Regions from separate parts of the Erwinia sorbitola genome, predicted to be linked through region 1. Evidence: predicted binding sites of a transcription regulator. Region 1 holds the regulator's gene; the other holds the start of a gene.
What was found. The regulator Fur, encoded in region 1, represses iron uptake genes when iron is present. The targets are predictions, from matches to a motif close to ATAATAATGAGAACNACTATCAA.
Positions count from the first base shown of each region.

Region 2: a site for Fur is predicted at 1,127-1,149, ahead of exbB (tol-pal system-associated acyl-CoA thioesterase). Genes of this name have one in related genera too.

Region 1 is NZ_CP046509.1:3,262,487-3,265,630, reverse strand. It holds gene GN242_RS14740 (beta-N-acetylhexosaminidase) at 1-1,220, shown strand, start outside; gene fur (ferric iron uptake transcriptional regulator) at 1,278-1,721, opposite strand; gene fldA (flavodoxin FldA) at 2,117-2,647, opposite strand; gene ybfE (LexA regulated protein) at 2,789-3,070, opposite strand.
Region 2 is NZ_CP046509.1:669,329-672,472, forward strand. It holds gene metC (cystathionine beta-lyase) at 1-969, opposite strand, end outside; gene exbB (tol-pal system-associated acyl-CoA thioesterase) at 1,219-1,953, shown strand; gene exbD (TonB system transport protein ExbD) at 1,959-2,381, shown strand; gene GN242_RS03045 (MFS transporter) at 2,424-3,144, opposite strand, start outside.

The sequences.
Region 1 (3,144 bases):
GGCTGGTCGATCCGGAGGATGACTCCAATACCACCTCAGTACAGCTTTACGATCGCACCAGCTATCTGAATCCCTGCCTGGATTCATCATTGCACTTTGCCGATAAAGTTATCAGTGAGATTCAGCTTATGCATCACGAAGCGGGGCAGCCGCTGCGCAGCTGGCACTTCGGCGGTGATGAAGCCAAAAATATCCGTCTTGGTCCAGGCTACACCGATATCAAACGCCCGGAAGCGGGTAAAGGCCAGCTTGATATGAGCAGAGAAGATCTGCCATGGGCAAAATCTCCGGTTTGTCAGGGGATGATCGCCTCAGGAAAGGTAAGCGATCTTGCTCATCTTCCCAGTTATTTTGCACTTAAGGTCAGCGGTTTGCTGAAACAGCATGGCATTAACCGAATGCAGGCATGGCAGGATGGATTAAAAAATGCCGAAGATGCTCACGCATTTGCCACGCCAGAGGTCGCAGTTAACTTCTGGGATACGCTTTACTGGGGTGGTTTCGATACGGTAAATGACTGGGCAAACAAGGGCTATCAGGTGATTATTTCCAATCCTGACTATCTCTATATGGATTTCCCCTATGAGGTGAACCCGCTCGAAAGAGGATATTACTGGGGAACCCGTTTCAGTGACGAGCGGAAAATGTTCAGTTTTGCACCGGATAACCTGCCACAAAATGCGGAAACATCCACAGACCGTGACGGCCATTATTTCAGCGCGAAGTCTGATAAAGCCTGGCCGGGTGCAGCGGGTATGTCAGCCCAGCTGTGGAGTGAAACGGTGAGAACTGATGACAATATGGAATATATGATGTTCCCGCGTCTGTTCTCTCTGGCTGAACGGGCCTGGCATCGTGCCTCCTGGGAGCAGGATTATCAGGCGGGTAAAGAGTATCGGGGCGGTGAGACACACTGGGTTGACCAGCAGGCTCTGCTTCTGGACTGGCAGCGGTTTGCCAATATTCTCGGTCAGCGTGAGTTGGCGAAGCTTGAGAAGCACGGCATCAGATACCGTTTGCCGGTGCCAGGGGCGCGTATTGTAAGCGGAAAGCTTGAAGCTAATACCGCTTTACCTGGGGTGGAGATAGCGTTTAGCACTGATGACGGGAAGAGCTGGCAGCGCTACGACAGGCAAAACCCACCGCTGGTTAAACCTGGGGTGAAAATCCGCAGTGTCAGTGCCGATGGGCAGCGTTTCAGCCGGGAGGAGTCACTGTAAAACAGGTATAAAAAAACCGGTGGTAAACCACCGGTTTTTAACACTGAGTCGTACAGATTATTTATCGTGCAGAGTCTCGTCTTCACGGCAGTCACCCAGCGCACAGTGGCCATACAAATACAGGCTATGATTGCTAAGTTTGATACCGTGACGCGTAGCGATTTCACGCTGACGCTCCTCAATATATTCGTCTCTAAACTCAATGACTTTACCGCAGTCCAGGCAGATCAGATGATCGTGGTGGTGCTGCTGGGTCAATTCGAAAACGGATTTACCGCCTTCAAAATTGTGGCGGGTAACGATCCCCGCGTCATCGAACTGGTTCAGCACACGGTAAACCGTGGCCAGACCGATCTCTTCGCCCATATCAATCAGGCGTTTGTACAAATCTTCCGCACTGACGTGATGGCCCTCTGGTTCCTGAAGCACTTCCAAAATTTTCAGTCGGGGAAGCGTGACTTTCAGGCCGGCCTTCTTTAATGCGGTGTTATTGTCAGTCATGCGGATATTGTCCTGTTACTTTGCTAGTCACTTAGTGGCTGTAAAGCCCTGAACATCGGTCAACGCTAAAGATGAGTGCGTTTCAGTATAGAGCTGATACTGCGAAATGAAAACCTAAAGGGATGCCTGAAACCGCAAGGGATGTAAGGATAAGTGTCGTTACATCCAGGGAAGCGCGCGTCCGAATTATGCCGGGTCAGCATTTCGATTTACACCATCTCACCACTCTTTGAGCGACTCACATTCTCAAAAAGTGGGGCAGGCGCTGAGTAAGCGGGTAACCGATGGGGTTATTGTACAGTTTTGCAGATGAAAGTTACAAACATGTATCTATTACTTCTATAGGAAAAACCACTTGCTTGATGTGAGATAGCTCCCACATCAAGCGGGTGTGGTTATGCTTCGATGATATCTTTCAGCTGAAGTTCATCAGAAATTTGTTTTACCCACTTTTCAACGCGCTCGTTAGTGAGTTCTGGCTGACGATCTTCATCAATGGCAAGACCAAGGAAGTGGTTGTCATCTGCCATGCCTTTAGAGGCTTCGAAGTGATAACCCTCGCTTGGCCAGTGGCCAACAATCACGGCACCATTTGGCTCAATAATGTCGCGAATGGTGCCCATGGCATCGCAGAAATATTCGGAATAGTCTTCCTGATCGCCACAGCCAAACAGCGCTACCAGTTTACCAGTGAAGTCGATCTCTTCCAGCGTCGGGAAGAAGTCATCCCAGTCACACTGGGCTTCACCGTAGTACCAGGTAGGAATACCAAGCAGCAGAATATCAAAGGCTTCAAGGTCTTCTTTGCTGCTTTTAGCAATATCACGAACTTCTGCAACATCTTTCCCCAGTTGCTTCTGGATCATTTTTGCAATGTTTTCGGTATTGCCTGTATCGCTACCAAAGAAAATGCCGACGAGTGCCATGAGTTTAATAACCTCTTGAATCTTAATGATATGGTGACTGCTGATTTTTTAGCAGATATCGCTAATGATAACAGACCGTCGTGAGCGGATAAATCAGTAATGCTGTCAGTTTTGTCGCTGAGTGCTAAGGCCCCGATACAATCAGGACTGGTGGCGTTGCAACTGTTCCAGCAGCATCTCTTCGATCAGCTCACTGCGGCTCATATTGCGCTCCAGCGCCAACTGATTCAGGACATCAACCGCGTCACTGTTCATTTTTAGCTCGACACGCTTCAGGCCGCGCACTTTATCGCGTTTGAGCTGGTTGCGTTTGTTGATACGCAGCTGCTCATCACGCGTCAGCGGATTAGTCTTGGGTCGTCCCGGACGCCGTTCATCTGCAAACAGATCGATCGTCGTGCGGTCCGTGTTCTCTTTTGCCATAGGAATCGTAATACTGAAGGCTGGATTGCTGATGAATAGGGCCGTTATGCCGCCTGATAAGGCGCAGCGGCAAA
Region 2 (3,144 bases), 2.1 Mb from region 1:
CTGCGTATCGCTCAGTTTCTCCTTCAGTACAAAAGAGAACAGGCCGCTGCTACCGGTAAAATCGCGCTGCCAGAACGCATGGCCCTTACACTGCGGCAGCGCCGGATGATTCACTACCGCTACCTCAGGGCGTTCTGCCAGCCAGTGCGCCACGCGCAGGCTGCTCTCTTCATGCTGGCGCAGGCGCACTGCCAGCGTACGCAGACCCCGGCTGGCCATATAGGCGGTATCTGCGTCGACCATTTGTCCCATCAGATAGGAGTTTTCCCGCAGCTGTTCCCAGCAGCGCGCATTGGCGACTGCCGTGCCGATCATCGCGTCTGAATGACCAATCAGATATTTGGTTCCGGCCTGAATCGAGATGTCCACGCCAAATTCCAGTGCGCGGAATAAGATCCCGGCGCCCCAGGTGTTATCGATCATAATAATCGCTTCAGGGGCTTTACTGCGGATCGCTGCAACGATGGCCGGGACATCCTGTACTTCCATGGTGATCGACGCCGGTGACTCAAGGAACACCACGCGCGTATTCGGCTGCACCAGTTCGGCAATCTCACTGCCAATATTGTGATCAAACCAGGTGGTTGTCACACTCATTTTACTGAGGATTTTGGTACAGAAATCCTGCGTCGGCTCATATACGCTGCCGCTCATCAGCACGTTATCCCCGGCGGAAACAAAGGCGAGAATGGCATTTGCCACCGCCGCTGCACCGCACGGATAGAGCACGCAGCCTGCACCGCCCTCAAGTTCGGTCATCGCTTCCTGAAGTGAAAAGTGAGTCAGGGTGCCACGGCGTCCATAAAATAGTTCGCCGTCTGCCCGCCCGGCAGTGGCGCGTTTCTTATCCGCTACCGAATCAAACACCAGTGATGAAGCCCGCTGGATGACGGCATTAACCGATCCCTGGGTATAACGTTTGCTGCGTCCGGCACGAATCAGTGCGGTCTCAATTTTTTCGCTGGTCATAAAAATCCCGTATCATTTTTACCCTTTTTTCAACGTTAACACGCCAGCCGTTCAGGGGGGTATTCAGCAGGCGGATAAGTGATGAAAATTCACCATCAGTGCGATTTCAGCCAGCAGCGATGAACAAAATGCGCAATAAATAGCCAAAAAGTTGTAAATAGTAATGAGAACTACTATCAATTCCCCGCTGTTTTGGTATGATCCGCGAAGAAATTTTCGCTCTCAGCAATTAGACGTTGGAGACACAGCGTGACAAATGATTTGATGCAGATGGATTTATCCGTCTGGGGCATGTATCAGCATGCAGACATCGTAGTTAAAACGGTGATGATTGGTCTTCTGATGGCATCCGTTGTCACCTGGGCTATTTTCTTCAGTAAAAGTATTGAACTGAGCGCGGCGCGTAAGCGCCTGAAGCGTGAGCAGCAGCAGCTGGCGAATGTTCGCTCGCTGGAAGAAGCGTCACAGGTTTGTGAGGGCTTTAAAGGCCACAGCCTCAGTGCTCTGCTGGTAAAAGAAGCGGAAAATGAGCTGGTGCTCTCTAACGGCTCTGACGATAACAACGGCATCAAAGATCGTACCGGATTCCGCCTTGAGCGCCGCGTTGCAGCTTTCAGTCGTCATGCTGGCCGTGGTAACGGCTTCCTCGCGACCATTGGTGCCATCGCGCCATTCGTCGGTCTGTTTGGTACGGTCTGGGGCATCATGAACAGCTTTATCGGGATTGCCAAAACCCAGACCACCAATCTGGCGGTGGTAGCGCCTGGTATTGCCGAAGCGCTGCTGGCAACCGCTATTGGTCTGGTTGCCGCTATCCCTGCGGTGGTTATCTATAACGTGTTTGCCCGTATGATCGGCAGCTACAAAGCTTCTCTGGGCGACGTAGCGGCACAGGTTCTGCTGTTACAGAGCCGCGACCTTGACCTCGCTGCCAGCGAAGGCGCTCATCGCGTTCAGTCTGCGCAGAAACTGCGGGTAGGTTAAGTATCATGGCAATGCGCTTAAACGAAGATCTCGATAGCAACGGTGAAATGCACGAAATTAACGTGACGCCGTTTATCGACGTCATGCTGGTGCTGCTGATTATTTTTATGGTCGCTGCACCGCTGGCTACCGTTGATGTACGCGTCAATCTGCCTGCTTCCACCAGTGCGCCACAGCCGCGTCCGGATAAACCGGTCTATCTGTCGATCAAAGCCGACCGTCAGCTGTTTATCGGTAACGATGCAGTCACTCCGGAAACGCTGGTGGAAACGCTGACCCAGCAGACCCAGGGCAAGAAAGACACCACCATCTTCTTCCAGGCGGATAAATCAGTGGATTATGAAACCCTGATGAACGTAATGGATAAGCTGCGTCAGGCCGGGTATCTGAAGATTGGTTTGATGGGTATGGAAACCGTCACTAAATAAACCTTCTACCCAGGGGCAGTAAGCCCCGCCCCTGGGTAGCGATCACACCTGAATTGCCGGTTCTTTCAAACGCCGCACCTGATACTGCTTCACCAGCCGCTTAATCACCAGTGAACCCACCAGCCCGCACAGCGCTGCAATTGTCAGCCATACACCCGGCATCGCTTTATCTCCAGTGATATGAATCAGATAGCTGCAAATTGCTGGGGTAAAACCACCAAACAGCGCGGTTGCCAGACTATAGGCCAGCGAGAACCCGGTCGCGCGTACTTCAGCAGGCATCACCTCGGTAAGGTAGACCACCATCGCCCCGTTATAGCTGGCGTAGAGGAAGGAGAGCCACAGCTCGGCTTCCAGCAGATGGGCGAGGCTGGGGGAGCCAACCAGCCAGTGCAGTACCGGCCAGGCGGTGACCACCATCAGCACGGTAAACAGCAGCAGCAGCGGGCGGCGGCCATAGCGATCCGACAGCGAACCCATTACCGGCAGCCAGATAAGATTAGAGACACCCACGCACAGGGTAACAAAGAAGCTCTGCCTGTCGCCCATCATCAGCACAGTCTTACCGAAGGTGGGGGTAAAGGCGGTGATCATATAAAACATCACGGTAGTGGTGACCACCATCAGCATCCCCGCAAGGATCAGCCCCCAGTTACTGCCCACTGAATGCATAATCTGCCCCATAGTCGGATGATGTTTACGCTGGCTGAACGCCTCGGTTTCCTCCAGCATCCGCCGGATCCAGAACAGGAAAGGCACAATC